2 regions of the Thalassospira sp. ER-Se-21-Dark genome follow, and region 2 is predicted to be linked to the other one. Evidence: riboswitches for the same ligand, from Rfam matches in the RefSeq annotation. Region 2 holds a riboswitch; the other holds the start of a gene.
The links. A riboswitch is a leader RNA that binds a small molecule or an ion and turns the genes downstream of it on or off. The one in region 2 is predicted to bind glycine.
Positions count from the first base shown of each region.

Region 1: linked by a shared signal. The riboswitch ahead of FHI25_RS14825 (L-serine ammonia-lyase) and the one ahead of gcvT (glycine cleavage system aminomethyltransferase GcvT) in region 2 are both predicted to bind glycine.

Region 1 covers NZ_VDEZ01000003.1:473,908-482,080, forward strand. The annotation lists gene fabG (3-oxoacyl-ACP reductase FabG) at 86-865, shown strand; gene FHI25_RS14820 (dihydrofolate reductase family protein) at 947-1,480, opposite strand; gene FHI25_RS14825 (L-serine ammonia-lyase) at 1,643-3,082, opposite strand; glycine riboswitch at 3,152-3,273, opposite strand; glycine riboswitch at 3,276-3,381, opposite strand; gene gpmI (2,3-bisphosphoglycerate-independent phosphoglycerate mutase) at 3,655-5,247, shown strand; gene FHI25_RS14835 (peptidoglycan DD-metalloendopeptidase family protein) at 5,225-6,580, shown strand; gene FHI25_RS14840 (S41 family peptidase) at 6,619-7,878, shown strand; gene FHI25_RS14845 (divergent polysaccharide deacetylase family protein) at 7,913-8,173, shown strand, end outside.
Region 2 covers NZ_VDEZ01000001.1:711,785-719,957, reverse strand. The annotation lists gene FHI25_RS03170 (EAL domain-containing protein) at 1-1,731, opposite strand, end outside; gene rnhA (ribonuclease HI) at 2,000-2,449, opposite strand; gene FHI25_RS03160 (homoserine kinase) at 2,475-3,443, opposite strand; gene ispH (4-hydroxy-3-methylbut-2-enyl diphosphate reductase) at 3,489-4,436, opposite strand; gene FHI25_RS03150 (hypothetical protein) at 4,693-5,250, shown strand; glycine riboswitch at 5,354-5,452, shown strand; gene gcvT (glycine cleavage system aminomethyltransferase GcvT) at 5,623-6,735, shown strand; gene gcvH (glycine cleavage system protein GcvH) at 6,810-7,181, shown strand; gene gcvPA (aminomethyl-transferring glycine dehydrogenase subunit GcvPA) at 7,185-8,173, shown strand, end outside.

The DNA of each region.
Region 1 (8,173 bases), on a different contig from region 2:
ACGCAGCGCACAATCACGGAACCGGCAATCCGCAGCACACCGCAAAGCTGGCGCATTGCCCAATGACTTCACGAAAGGATCGACCATGCTGACTTCGATTTCCGGCAAAAGCGTCATCATCACCGGTGGCTCAAAGGGCATTGGCAAGGGCATCGCCAAGGTATTTGCCAGCAAGGGCACCAAGGTCATGATCGCCGCCCGCACCGAAAAGGACGCGGCCGCGACGGTGGATGAAATCAAGGCTGCCGGGGGCACCGCCGATATGTTCCTGTGTGATGTCTCGGATTTTGATCAGGTTTCCGCGCTTGCCGACTACACGGCCAAGACCTTTGACGGGATTGATATCCTGTGCGCCAATGCCGGAATCTTTCCACAGGTCAAGATGGTCGATATGACGGCGGATGACTGGGATCAGGTGATGTCGACCAACCTTAAAAGCAGCTTCTTGTGCGTGAAGGCCTGCATTCCCTATTTCGAAAAACTCGGCAAGGGTCGCGTGGTGATCACGTCCTCGATCACCGGGCCGGTTACCGGTTATCCCGGATGGTCGCACTATGGCGCGTCAAAGGCCGGCCAGCTTGGCTTTATCAAGACCGCCGCCATGGAATTGTCGCGCTATAACACGACAATCAATGCCGTCATGCCCGGCAATATCATGACAGAGGGACTGGCCGATCTTGGCGAGGATTATCTGAGCTCGATGGCAAACTCGATCCCGCTGAAACGTCTGGGCAGTGTCGAGGATATCGCCAATGCCGCCCTGTTCTTTGCATCCGATGAAGCGGCCTATATCACCGGCCAGCAGATCGTGGTCGATGGTGGTCAGATCCTGCCGGAATCGCTTGAGGCACTTGAAGAGATCTAAGCCTTCATCCTGCGCCAAAATCGCACAGAAACACAAAGCCCGCATCCGGTTCACCAGATGCGGGCTCGTTTATTTTCGGGCTTAGGCCAAACCGTACTGGCTGCGCACAACACCGGAATTGTATCGCTCGGACGCCAGAAGACGGGGTTTGATGCCCCCGGCGTCACGCCCGAACAACGATATTCCAGAGCCCAGCACTTCCGGGATCGTAAAGATATCAAGCTGATCGGCAAAACCGCCAAACAGGAACTGTGTCACCACACTGCCCCCGCCGACGACCCAGATGTCACCGTCCGCTGACCGCCGGTCGCGCAATTGATCGACCAGTTCGATGATACTCCCGCCATAGGCCTCGGTATTGGCAGGCCGATCTTTGGGCAGGTCGCGTGAAGTCAAAACGATTGTGCGGCGGGCCTCATAGGGCCAGTCGCCAAATTCCATCACCTGATCAAAGGTGTTTCGCCCGATGATCAGCGTACCGACGGAGTCCAGAAAGTCATCAAAGCCGAACTCGGCCGGGTCATATTCCCCCAACCAGTCCACCGCACCATTAGCACGCGCAATGAAGCCATCTAGACTGACCGCGATGTAAATGCGGAACAGTTTTTTGCTCATGTCTATGTCCAACCGATATTGGGGTCTTTGCCCCTATTTTTAGTCGGCAAATCATAGCAAAACACCAACCGCAAGTCGCAAGAAACAAGAACAGAAAACCGTATAATTTACATATCAGATACCCAAAAGCCCGGTTTTCCGCCCTATTCTTAAGAGTTGGGATCAGCACTCGACCACGTTGACATTGACCGCAAGACCGCCCTGGCTGGTTTCCTTGTACTTGCTTTGCATGTCGAGTCCCGTCTGACGCATGGTCTCGATCACCTTATCAAGCGACACGGTATGCTGTCCGTCACCGCGCAATGCCAGACGTGCCGCATTGATCGCCTTGACCGCACCCATGGTGTTGCGTTCGATGCAGGGCACCTGCACCAGACCGCCAATCGGATCGCAGGTCAGGCCAAGGTTATGTTCCATCCCGATCTCGGCAGCGTTTTCGACCTGTTCGGGCGTTCCACCCAGCACGGCACACAGCGCGCCAGCCGCCATTGAACAGGCAACACCGACCTCGCCCTGACAGCCAACTTCGGCCGCCGAGATTGAGGCGCGCTTTTTATAGATCGATCCGATGGCCGCCGCAGTTAAAAGGAATTCACGAATTTTGTGCTGATTGGCGTTGGCACCAAACTTCTCGTAATAACGCAGAACCGCGGGAATAACACCGGCCGCCCCGTTCGTTGGTGCGGTCACAACCCGACCACCTGCGGCGTTTTCTTCGTTCACGGCAAGGGCATAAAGATTAACCCAGTCAATCACTGTTAGCGGATCTCGCAGGCCGGCTTCGGGCTTTTCGGTCAGTTCCTTGTAAAGGTTTGATGCCCGGCGTTTAACATTCAGGCCACCGGGCAAGATACCGTCGGTTTTGATGCCACGGTCAATGCAGTTCATCATCGCGTCGTGAACGCGATCAACAAAAGCGATGGTTTCATCAGAGCTGCGCCAGCTTTGCTCGTTCTCCATCATGATTTCCGCGATGGAGCGCCCCTCGCGCTTGCAGATTTCCATCAGTTCATCGGCGGACGAAAACGGAAATGGCAAGGTGATGTTATCGCCGGAATATTCCGCACCGTGATCGTCACTGGAAACGATAAAGCCACCCCCGACCGAGAAATATTCCTGGGTATGGATTTTCACGCCATCGTGGTCAAAGGCAGTAATGCGCATGCCATTGGGATGCTGCGTCAGGGTTTCGGTGAAATGAAACACCAGATTGGTATCGCGGTTAAACGCAACCGGATACTGCCCGTAAAGCTGCAACTGACTGGTTTCATCAATCGCCTTCACAGTCGGCACAATATCATCAGGATCAATATTGCGCGGGCGCTTGCCATTCAGGCCCATGATCACCGCAGTATCGGTTGCGTGCCCCTTGCCGGTCAGGGCAAGCGACCCATAAAGATCAACCACAACACTGCCGGTCTTTTGCAAAAGATTGCGCGCCTCAAGCTCAAGGCAGAAACGATATCCCGCACGCATCGGGCCAACCGTATGCGAACTCGAAGGACCGATACCAATCGTGTAAAGGTCGACAACCGAAAGGTTGACGTCATGTTGGGATTTCTTTTGCGATCCCGAAGAGGGATCGGTCGCGGGATTTGTCATCAAGGGCCTCCTTCACGGCTCAATAACGCGCTTGTTTTCGCGCTGTTTACGAACCGGTGTTTTTGCCCCCTCTGTCCCTTGACCTGAGATTATCCGCCCTGCCCGATCAAGATCGGCTTGGGGCGTTCATCCTTCGGTGGAAACCTGACCAGCGCTTTCTCCCAGGCGCTTTTTGGTTTCTCTCTCCAGAGCCTCTTCCGTGACGGTCCATCTGCCTGAGAGTGTTTATGAGGCATTGCTCCTTCGGCGCCGTACATCATGCAAATCGCGTGATATCCGAACTCTCCCGTCACGGTGCGAGATAACATTTCTGCCACCTCAGAGGTTCACCGTCAGATTGAACACTATCTGCGTCTTTAGACACTGTCAAAAGAACTGGTTTGCATCTGCAAAATTTTCTGCGGCAGATGCTGTTAAGCAACGGTAATCGTGCTAAATTGCCCGGGTAATTGATGTACCTGTCGTGCGCGAAGACTGACCCACCCTGTCCGCATGGCGGGATTGATAGCGAAAGAGCCCGTAAGTCACCATATTTACGGGACATTCAGCCTTTTCCTTTATCTGTGGGGTTTATGAACGTGACTGTATCGAATTCCGTAAAGCGCCCGCGCCCTGTGGTGCTGTGCATTCTGGACGGCTGGGGTTATCGCGAAGAAAGCAAGGACAACGCTGTCGCCCTTGCCAACACGCCTGTCTGGGATGACCTTTACGCCAACAATCCAACCGGGTTCCTCAAGGCCTGCGGTCTGGATGTTGGCCTGCCCGAAGGTCAGATGGGCAATTCGGAAGTCGGCCACATGAACCTGGGTGCTGGCCGTGTGGTCATGCAGGAACTGCCCAAAATTGACGAGGCCGTCAAAACCGGCACCATCGCCGATACCGACACCGTCAAAAAGATCATCGCCAAACTTTCCGATTCCAAGGGCGTTTGCCATATCGCGGGTCTTCTGTCCGAAGGCGGGGTGCATTCCCATCAGGCCCACATGGCTGCCCTAGCCAAGATCATTGCGAGTGCCGGTGTGCCGGTAAAAATTCACGCCTATCTTGATGGCCGTGATACCGCACCGAAAAGTGCCGCCAAGTTCCTTGAGAAATTCCGCGCCCTGATCGGCGATGCTGATGTTGAAATCGCCACCGTCACCGGCCGTTATTACGCCATGGACCGCGACAATCGCTGGGAACGCGTAAGCCAGGCCTATTTCACCATGGTTCAGGGCAAGAATTACGCCGATGGCCGCGGTGCTGACAGTGCGGAGGCTGCGATTGCCAACGCCTATGAAGCCGGCACCACCGATGAATTCGTTCTGCCAACCGTGATTGGCGATTATGACGGCATGAAGGACGGCGACGGCCTTCTGATGACCAATTTCCGGGCGGATCGCGCACGTGAAATCCTTGCCGCCCTTTGCGCACCGGAATTTGACGGCTTTGATCGCCGCACGCCGGTCAAGTTCGCCGTTCAGGCCGGGATGGTCGAATATTCGTCCGAACATGCCAAATACATGGATGCGATCTATCCGCCGCAGACCCTGCCAAACATCTTTGGCGAAGTGGTTTCCAAGGCAGGTATGAAGCAGCTTCGCATCGCCGAGACCGAAAAATACCCGCATGTTTCGTTCTTCTTTAACGGCGGCGAAGAACAGGTATTCGAGGGCGAGGACCGCATTCTGGTCGCCTCCCCCAAAGTCGCGACCTATGACCTGCAGCCGGAAATGTCGGCACCGGAAGTCACCGAAAAACTGGTCGCCGCCATCAAGTCGGAAAAATACGACACCATCATCCTGAACTTTGCCAACCCCGACATGGTCGGCCATAGCGGCATCCTTGAAGCCGCGATGAAGGCCGCCGAGGCGGTTGATACCTGCCTTGGCAAGGTGATTGATGCGATCAAGTCTGTCGGTGGCGTTGCCTTTGTTACTGCTGATCACGGCAACTGCGAAGTGATGGTCGATCCGGAAACCGGTGAACCGCACACGGCACATACACTTAATCTCGTTCCGACCATCCTTGTTAACGGTCCGGAAGGGGTAACATTGGAAGATGGTCGTTTGGCCGATGTCGCACCGACCTTGCTGCAATTGCTTGGCGTGCCGCAACCGGCAGAAATGACTGGTAAACCCTTGCTTAAGGGCCTGAAACAGAATGACGCGCTTCTTGCGAGCTAAGTTAGCTTATGAGATCGCCCTGCCTGCGCTGATCGCTTTTGCGGTTTTTGCTGCAGGCGGGGCTGCGCCTTCTTTTGCCCAATCGCTGCAAAAGGTTGATCAGCAACTTGATCAACTTGAAAACCAGCTTTCCGAACAGCAAAAGCAGGAAGAGTTCCTGTCGCGCAAATCACGGGAACTCTGGACCGAGGAACAAGCCCTTCAGTCCGAGGCGATATCTGTCGCCAGACGCACCCAGCGCCTTGAAACGACGCTGACCGAGCTGGAAGATCAGCTCGAAACGCTTGAAGCACGTGAAAAGGTCGCAGCCACCAGCCTCGAAGACAAGGCCGGGCAATATGCCCGCATCCTCATGGCCCTGCAGCGCCTGTCGACCACCCCGCCCGAAGCGGTTATTGCCCTCCCGACATCTCCGCAGGATACGTTGCGTTCGGCAGTGTTACTTAAGGCCGCCCTGCCCGGTGTCGAACAGCACGCCCGCGATTTGCGCAAGGAACTGGGCGAAATTGCCACGCTGCGCGAAGATATTCGCAATCGGCGCAGCGAATTGGCCGCTGCCACCCAGGAATTGCAACAAGAACGCGCATCTCTTGCCGCCCTTCTGGATGAAAAGCGCCGCCTACGCGCCCAGACAGAGGCCGAAGCCGAAGAAGCCGCCAAGGCGGTAAGTGCACTTGCCGATGAAGCCAAATCACTGGGCGAGCTTTTGCGTAATCTGGAAAATCGTGCCGAAGGGCTGCCACGCCCGCGCGCCCGTCCGGAAGTTCGTGTTGCGACACGTACCGAACCGGATGCAGACACGCTTGGTGCGACAACAATTGCCAAAAACACACCGCCACCGCCGCCCGAAAGCAAATCTGATGCGGGCAAGACCGGCGGCAACGACACCAGCGACGAAGAATTCGCTGTTGGCAGCTCGATCACACTGGCACAAGGCAACCTCCGCATGCCCGCCAGTGGTAAAGTGGTTACACTTTTTGGTGAAAAATCACGCGGCCCGGATGGTTTGACCGTAAACAGGTCCAAGGGAATTGAGATCAGCACACGCGCAAATGCGCAGGTTGTCTCACCTTTTGACGGCAAAGTTGTCTTTGCAGGTCCGTTCCGCGGATATGGCCGGCTCTTGATTATCGAACACGGCGAAGGATACCATAGCCTTATCGCCGGTTTTGATCGGCTGGACAGTGTGGTAGGACAATATCTATTGGCGGGCGAACCTGTTGGTATTATGGGTGAAACTTCGCCAAAACTATATCTGGAGATGCGCCAGAACGGGGAAGCAATCAATCCGCTTCCATGGCTGGCCTCGAAAAACGGCAAGGTAAGTGGATGAAAACCTCACGATTGGCAGTACTCGCACTCGCGACCGGCATGACTATCGGCCTTGCGTCGCCAGTTTTGGCGCAATCTTCAACCTCCTCGGCTGAGACCTATCGGCTGCTCAACCTGTTTGGCGATGTGTTCGAACAGGTCAAAAGCAAATATGTCGAAGACGTCGATGACAAAAAACTGATCGAAGCGGCCATCAACGGCATGCTGACATCGCTTGATCCGCACTCCTCATATCTGAATATGGATAATTTCGAGGAAATGCAGGTCGATACCCGCGGCGAATTCGGTGGTCTTGGCATCGAAGTCACCATGGAAGACGGCTTTGTCAAAGTCATCGCCCCGATCTATGACACGCCCGCCGAAAAGGCAGGCCTTCAGCCGGGCGACTTCATTACGCATATCGATGGCACCGCCATTCGCGGCATGACGCTGAATGACGCGGTTGAGATGATGCGCGGCAAGGTCAATACCGACATCGTTCTGACCATCATTCGCAAGGGTGAACAGGCACCATTTGACGTGACCCTGACCCGTGCGGTGATCAAGATCCAGTCGGTCCGCGCCGAACCGAAAGACGATATCGGCTATATCCGTATCACCAAGTTCAACGAACAGACCGCCAGCGGCCTGCAGCGCGCCATTGCTGACATGCGCGAAGAAATCGGTCCTGAAATCAAGGGTCTGGTGATTGACCTGCGCAACAACCCGGGCGGTTTGCTTGATCAGGCGATTTCGGTTTCCGATGCCTTCCTTGATAAGGGTGAAATCGTATCGACCCGTCCGCGTGATACCGAAAACACCGAACGTTACAATGCACGCAGCGGTGACCTCAGCGAAGGTTTGCCGATTGTTGTTCTGATCAATGATGGCTCTGCTTCGGCTTCCGAAATCGTTGCAGGCGCGCTTCAGGATCACCGCCGTGCGGTCATTATGGGTACGCGAAGCTTTGGCAAGGGATCGGTCCAGACCATCCTGCCGATGCCCGGAAACGTGGCACTTCGTCTGACCACGGCGCGCTATTACACGCCGTCAGGCAAATCCATTCAGGAAGTCGGCATTGTGCCGGACATCATTGTTCCGCAGGCACGCGTCGAAAGCATCGAGGCGGATACCCGTCGCTCCGAAGCATCGCTTAGTGGCGCCCTTCGCAACGAGGACGAAGGCATCACAGATGCGGAACAGGATGCAAATTCCCGCCGTGACGAGGCCGAACAGCTGGCGATTGATGATTATCAGCTGTCGCGTGCGCTTGACATGATCCGGGGTATTTCGCTGTTTGGCCCGCGTCCGAATGGGTAAGGTTGGACCCGGCATCGTGAGAGACTAGTTGCGCGTGTTCAGGAAAATCCTAAATTCCCTGCCGTTCCGAAAGAAAAAGAACGGTGACATCGACGAGGACATGGCCAGTGATTTGGCCGACGACCTTGGCGACGGGATGACTGACGCCGACGACGATGAAGACAACGTCAATCTCGATGACTTGCCCTTTAATGAACTGCCGATCGAAGTGCAGTTCAAACGAATGCCAAAGCGACCGAAATCACGGCGTAGCTGGCTTTCGAAACTGCTGATCATTACCCTGTTCCTGTCGCCA
Region 2 (8,173 bases):
AACGGAAATGAATTCGCCCGGCAGGATCAGGCCACGTTCCGGGTGATGCCAGCGTACAAGCGCCTCGGCACCGACGACGCGTTCGGTGCGGCAATCGATTTTCGGCTGATAGTAAAGTTCGAGTTGATCGTGTTCGAGCGCGTTGCGCAGATCTTCCTCGATGGTTTTGCGTTCCTTGACCCGTTCGTGCATCGACGGCAGGAAGAAGCGGTAATTGTTGCGCCCTTCGGCCTTGGCGGCATACATCGCCATGTCGGCGTTCTTGACCAGTTGTTCGGGGTTTTCGCCGTCTTCCGGGAACAGGGTAATGCCGACACTGGCGGTCGAATGCAGGCGGATGCCGCGGCAATCAAATGGCTGGCACAGCTCGTCAATGATGCGCTGGGCAAGGGCGATGGTGTCTTCGATGTTCTGGACGTCGGTCTGGATGATTGCGAATTCATCGCCCCCCAAACGGGCGGCGGTATCGGAATCCCGGATGATGCGCGACAGACGCTGTCCCATTTCCTGGATCATCAGATCGCCGACATCGTGACCGAAGTGGTCGTTGATGTCCTTGAACCGGTCAAGGTCAACAAACAGAACCGTCACGCCGCGCTGGAAACGACGCGCCGATAGCAGCGCCTGACGCAGGCGGTCAAGGAACAGGGTGCGGTTCGGCAGGCTGGTCAGAACGTCATGGACAGCCAAGTGACGCATGCGCGCTTCGGTCTGTTTACGTTCGGTAATATCGGTATAGGTCGCAACGTAACCGCCGCCCGGCATCGGGTTGTGATCAACCTGAATGACGCGGCCATTCGGGCGGGTACGTTCCATGCGATAGGGTTCACGGCGACGGGCAATCGCAACGCGGTCGGAAATCAGGGCCTGAATGCTGACATCGCCATATTCGCCGCGTTCGCCGTTATAGCGCAGGATATCAGAAAGCGGTGTGCCTTCCTTGACCAGATCACGCGGCAGGTTGAGCAATTCGATATAGCGTTCGTTCCAGACCATCAGGTTCAGGTCCTGATCGAACAGACAGATGCCCTGACCGATATTGTGAAGGGTGGCTTCCAGCAGGGCCTGTTTGCGCTGGGCTTCTTCCTGTGCCTGACCTTGAAGGGCGACCATTTCATTGTATTCGCGGATCAGAAGACCGAGTTCGTCCGAGCTGTTCCACTCCACCGGACGGCGCAGTCGGCCGTGCTTGGTCATTCGGATGGAATGCAGCAGTCGGTTGAGAGGTTCCTTGATCGAGCGTTTGTTGGCGATCAGAAGGCTTGCGGCCACGACCGAGATCAGAAGCCCGAACAGGATCATGTCGATCGCAATACGGCGGAACAGCAAATCCTGAACGCGTGCGTCTGTGAAGTAGATGACCAGTTCGCCAACATCATGGCGCACGTTGTTGCGTTCGAAATAGACACGGCGCGAAAGGCGAAGCGTGTCGGTCAGTTCGGATTGCGATACGCCGGTATGGGCAAATTCGGTGCCGTCTGCGCCCAGTGCCTGCACGGCAACGATGTCGCGATCGCGCGCCATGGCATTGAGTGCAGATTCAATATTGTCGACGTCGAGATACCAGAAAGGTGTGGCCAGAACGCGGGCGTTAATGTCGGCGGTCTGTTCGACTTTGCCATTCAGGTCGTCGCGCAGCACCTTGTAGCTGACATAGCCAAAGACGATGAAAAGCGCGAGCGAGAACAGCGAAACAAGCGGCAATGCGATAAACAGCAGCCGACTGCTCAAGGACTTTCGTTGTAAAAACCCGTACGATCCGCGTGACAAGCGTTCTCTCCCTGACACCCACTTTAGGCTAGTCGAATATAATGTACTCGACCTTTGTATGAGTGCCAACACCCCCTTGAATTAGTCTCAAGTCAAACCGCAACTTGATGAAAACGCAAGTTTGATTTCGTTAAACATTCAATTATCTGACACAAGCCAGCAAAGCTATTTATCTTGTAGCGAAGTCCCTCAGCTTCAAGCAATTTTCCCGATAACCGCGAAAAATTCGTTATCGGGGCACGGCTTGGCGGGCCAATTCGTCGCATCTTTCGTTTTCCGGGTGACCGGCGTGACCCTTGACCCAGTGCCACTCGACCTTATGTGGTTCAAGGGCTTGTAGCAAACGTTGCCATAATTCCACATTCTTGACCGGCTTTTTATCGGCGGTTTTCCAGCCACGTTTCTGCCAGCCGAAAATCCATTTGGTAATACCGTCGCGGACATAGCTGCTGTCGGTGTAGATATCGATGACGCAGGGACGTTTCAAGGCTTCCAGCGCGCTAATCGCGGCCATCATTTCCATACGATTGTTGGTGGTTTCCGGATCGCCGCCCGACATTTCCTTTTCGACACCCTTGAAGCGCAAAATAGCGCCCCAGCCACCGGGGCCGGGATTGCCGCTGCACGCGCCGTCTGTGTAAATCTCGACGCGGTTATCGTCACCGTTACTTGAAGTCATATTGTCGTGTTCCCCGCCTTTGTGCCTAATCCAGGCCATAGGCTGTTGCGTTTTCCACACGTTGGTGGAACCGCAATTTGTTGATGTATTCGCGCGGGTTCTTCGGGGTGACAAGTGCATCCTTGGGCGTATTCACCCAGTCATAGAGCCGTGTCAGAAGGAACCGAAGACTTGCGCCGCGCGCCAGAATGGGCAGGGCGGCCTTTTCGACGTCCGAAAGCGGACGGACCTTGCTGTAATGCGACAGAAGGTTTTTGGCCTTGGTTACATTGAAGCTGTTATCGGGCTCAAAGCACCAAGCATTCATGCAAATGGCAACGTCATAGCAAAACAGGTCATTGCACGCGAAATAGAAGTCAATCAGCCCGGAAACGGCTTCCTTGTTTGGAAAGAAGAAGACGTTGTCGGGGAACAGATCCGCATGAATGACCCCCTTGGGCAGGGCGTGCGGCCAGTTTTCCTCTAGAAATGCGAGCTCTTCGCCAATCATCTTACCAAGGCCGGGTTCGACATCGTCGGCATGTTCAGCGCAGCTGTCGAAAAGCGAACGCCATCCCTTGATGCTCAGCGCATTGGGCAGGTGCATTTCGAAGTCCTGACCGGCTGAGTGCAACTCGGCCAGTGCGGCGCCGACCCCCGCACAGTGATGGGGTTGAATGCGCCTGGGCGACATGCCCTGCAGGAAAGACGTGATGGCGGCCGGGCGACCACAAAGGCGTCGCAGGGCAACACCGTCCTTGCCGTGGATCGGGGTCGGGCAATTCAGTCCCTTGGCCGACAAGTGATCCATCAGGCCAAGATAGAAGGGTAGATCATCGGGATTTACCCGCTTCTCATACAGGGTCAGGATATAAGGCGCCTTGGTCGTCTGAAGCAGGAAATTGGTGTTTTCGACGCCTTCTGCGATCCCCTTGAACGACACCACGTCACCGATATCGTATTCGGCCACAAAGCGGGAAATATCTTCGTCTGAAACGTCGGTATAGACGGCCATGAGTTCTATCGTCGTCCTGATCTGAAAATAAGCATGTCCGCAGACCTAGCTGGCAAGCTGACGCGGAAGTTTGAAAGTGACATTTTCGTTGGTCAGCGTGATGGTTTCGACCGTCACGTCAAAGCGTTCCCGACAGGCATCAATGACTTCCTCGACCAGGATTTCGGGCGCGGACGCACCGGCCGTGATGCCAAGGCTTGAAATACCGTCAAGCTTCGACCAGTCGATATCCTTTGCCCGTTCGACCAGAACAGACCGTGTGCAGCCTTCGCGTTTGGCGACTTCGACCAAGCGGTTGGAGTTTGAAGAATTTGGCGCGCCAAGGACCAGAATGGCATCGGCCTTTTCCGCGATCAGTTTGACCGCATGCTGGCGGTTGGTCGTGGCGTAGCAGATGTCTTCCTTTTTCGGCACCGCGATTGACGGGAAACGCCGTTGCAGGATTTCAATGATCTTGGCGGTGTCATCAAGTGACAAGGTCGTCTGGGTCACAAAGGCCAGATTTTCCGGATCGCTGATTTCGATGGTCTCGGCGTCTTCCTCGGTCTCGACCAGGGTCATGCTGCCGGGGGGTAACTGGCCCATCGTGCCGATGACTTCGGGATGACCAGCATGACCAATCAGAAGAATATGTTTGCCATCGGCGTGATGACGTTCGGCCCCGCGATGGACTTTGGAGACCAGCGGGCAGGTCGCATCAAGATATTCAAGTTTGCGGGTTTCGGCCGCCTCGGGCACGGATTTCGGCACCCCATGGGCCGAAAAGATCACCGGCACGCCATCGGGAACGGCATCAAGTTCGTCAACGAAAACGGCACCCATATCGCGCAGGCGATTGACCACGAATTTGTTATGCACGATTTCGTGGCGGACATAGACCGGTGCGCCATATTTTTCGAGTGCCTTTTCGACGATCTCGATGGCGCGATCAACCCCCGCGCAGAAACCGCGCGGATTGGCAAGAACGATCCGAAGGCTGGCTTTGTCAGACATGATACAGGTCCGGCTTTCCCAATTGCGTGCGGGCGTTGCCGACGCATTTTTCAAACATTCACGTTACATAACCTGCCTGATCATGCGGTGCAATGACTCTGGGGTAAATGGTCGGTGCGGGTTGGCCGAATTTTTGACGTTTTACACCGCCCAAGGCCGTTCAAGCGGGTTGTGCCGACATCCGCGACAGAATAGACTGCGCGCGGGCCGGTCGTCGCGATGCGGCCCGAAAACATTTGGTTTGATAGAGGCTTGGATGACAATCGGTAACGGACTTCGGCGCGTTTATGCATTGGGTATGGTCTCGCTTGGTGGATTGCTAAGCGCATGCGGCGGTGGCAACCCGTTCGAAGAACAGCCGGTCCCGGTTTGTCCGGCGGCCTATCTGCCAAAGGATACGGCAAAGCTTGTCCAGTTCAGCGGTGCTGGCCGTGATCTGACCGATGTGATCGTCGAAGCCGAATTTACCGGATACCTTGGTGATTGCGGCTACGACCTTGATGACAAGGAACTTGATGTCATCATCAGCCCGATCATTACCGCCGAGCTTGGACCGGCAGCCCAAAACCGTAACGTTCAATTTAAATATTTCGTCGCCCTGCGTGACCCGAACGGCACCTTCATTCAGAAGTCGGTGTTTGACGTTAATATGGCGTTTGCCGACAATCTGAACATGGCCCGTATCCGTGACGAGCAGGTGACCCTGTCGGTGCCGCTGGACGATGTCTGGACCGGTCCGGATTACGAAATCTATCTTGGTTTCCAGCTGAGCGCGGACCAACTTGAGTATAATCGCCGGTTCGGAACCGATTGATTTTATTCGGGTTTGTTTGTTCGAGACGTGGCAGACCGATCATGCCCGAAAAATAGGGGCTGGTCGGTTTGCGCGGAAACCCGTATAACAGAAACATACCCAAATGATGCACGTGGGAGAGGCCGCAGTCCTTATCGGATGAGCGGACGCCGAAGGAGCAACCACCCCGGAAACTCTCAGGCAACAGGACCGCGTGGAGATGGGACTCTGGAAAGCAGGTGACCTGAATTTCTGATCAGGAACACCTCGCCGAAGATGTAAGCAGACCGGCTTCCTACCCCGGATGTGATTCTTTCAGGCTCCAAAGACAGAGGGGGAATGTGGTTGGCCACTGGTCGGCTATATTTCGCAACGATTGTCTTGGAGAACCTGATGGCGGATCACGAATCCGAACTTCTAAAAACTGCCCTTTATGATTTGCATGTGGAACTCGGTGCCAAAATGGTACCGTTCGCTGGCTATGCCATGCCTGTGCAATATCCGCTTGGTGTGAAGGGCGAACATCTTCATACCCGTGCGAAGGCAGGCCTGTTTGATGTGTCCCATATGGGGCAGGTGCGTTTGACCGGTGAGAACCGAGTGGCGGAGCTTGAAAAGCTTGTGCCCGGTGACATTGCCATCCTCAAACCCGGTCGCACCCGCTATTCCGCATTTACCCAGGACGACGGCACGATCCTTGACGATCTGATGATTACCAATGCGGGCGACAGCCTGTTTCTGGTGATCAATGCAGCCTGCAAGGATGATGATATCGTTCACATGCGTGCCAATCTTGGCGATGGTGTATCGCTTGAAGAAATCGATGACCGGGCGCTTCTGGCATTGCAGGGCCCGGATGCGGCCAAGGTTCTGGCACGTTTTGCACCATCGGTTGCCGATCTGAAATTCATGAGCTTTGCCGAAATCGACATCGCTGGCAGTCCGTGCTTTGTGACCCGTTCGGGTTACACCGGCGAAGATGGCTTTGAGATTTCCGTACCCAACGCCGATGCCGAGGCGCTTGCGCGCAAGCTGCTGGCCGAGGACGAGGTCGAGGCGATTGGCCTTGGCGCACGTGACTCACTGCGCCTCGAAGCGGGCCTTTGCCTGTATGGCAACGACATTGATACCACTACGACCCCGGTTGAAGGGGATCTGAACTGGATCATCAATAAACGTCGCCGGGCCGAGGGTGGCTTCAAGGGCGCGGATGTGATCCTTGATCAACTTGAACACGGTGCGGATCGTAAACGTGTCGGCATCAAGCCCGAAGGCAAGGCACCGGCACGTGAACACACCCAGATTCTGAACGCAGATGGCGAAGACATCGGCGAGATCAAATCGGGCGGGTTTGGCCCGACCGTCGATGGCCCGATTGCCATGGGGTATGTCGCGATTGAATTTGCCGAACCGGGTACCAAGGTCGATCTTATGGTGCGTGGCAAGGCGCGCCCGGCCGAGGTGGTCGAACTTCCGTTCGCGCCGCATCGTTATTTCCGCGGTTGAGAACCAGAATTTATCATAGAGAGAGCGGCGCTACGCTGCATTGGCACTGAATTGATCAACAGGGACAATGGAAGATGACTAAGAAATTTTCGCAGGAACATGAATGGATCGAGCTTGAAGACGGTGTGGCAACCGTTGGCATTACCGATTACGCGCAGCAGTCGCTGGGCGATATCGTGTATGTCGAGCTGCCGGAAGTAGGCAAGAAACTGACCAAGGATGGCGACGCCGCGGTTGTTGAATCGGTCAAGGCCGCCAGCGACGTTTACGCTCCGCTCGATGGTGAAATTGTCGAGGTCAACGAAGAGCTTGATGACAATCCTGCACTGGTCAATGAAGCCCCGGAATCCGATGGCTGGTTCTTTAGAATGACACTGACCGATGAATCCCAGCTTGATGAGCTGATGGATGAAGCAGCCTACAAAGACTTCGTCGAAGGCCTTTAAAACATGCGTTATCTCCCACTGACACGCGCTGATCGTGCTGCGATGCTTGATACCATCGGGGCATCATCGGTTGATGAACTTTACTGTGATGTGCCGGACGGCGCGTTGCTTGACGCACCTGTTGATTTGCCATCCCACCTTGGCGAAATGCAGGTCGAACGCGATATGATGGCCTTGGCCGCCAAAAACATGGGCGCATCGAGCGTGCCCAGTTTCCTGGGTGCGGGTGCCTATCGCCACCATGTGCCGGCGACGGTTGATTACGTGATCCAGCGCGGTGAATTCCTGACCGCCTATACCCCGTATCAACCGGAAATCGCGCAAGGGACACTGCAATACCTGTTTGAATTCCAGACCCAGGTTGCCTCGATCACCGGGATGGATGTTGCCAACGCGTCGATGTGGGATGGTGCGACATCCTGTGCCGAAGCGGTTCTGATGGCCTGCCGCGCGACCCGTCGCAAGAAGGCAGTTCTTTCGGGTGGTCTGCACCCGCATTACCGCGAAGTGACCGAAACTTATTGCCAGTATAGCGACACCGAAGTTGCCGGGCGCGATGGGCATCCGGAACATCAGGCAACTGCCGAAGAACTCAACGATCTGATTGATGATCAGACAGCGTGTGTTGTTGTGCAGTACCCGGACGTGTTTGGCCGCATTCAGGATCACACCCAACTGGCTGATCTTTGCCATGCCAAGGGTGCGCTTCTGGTGGTGGTCTTTACCGAGGCGGTGGCGTTTGGTGCGGTGAAATCACCGGGCAGCTTTGGCGCAGACATCGTTTGCGGCGAAGGCCAGTCGATCGGTAATGCGCTGAACTATGGTGGGCCGTATGTCGGGCTGTTTGCCACCACGCAAAAGCTCGTGCGTCAGATGCCGGGCCGCCTGTGTGGTGAAACGGTCGATCAAGACGGCAAGCGTGGTTTTGTTCTGACGCTGTCGACCCGCGAACAGCATATCCGCCGTGAAAAGGCGACCTCGAACATCTGCAC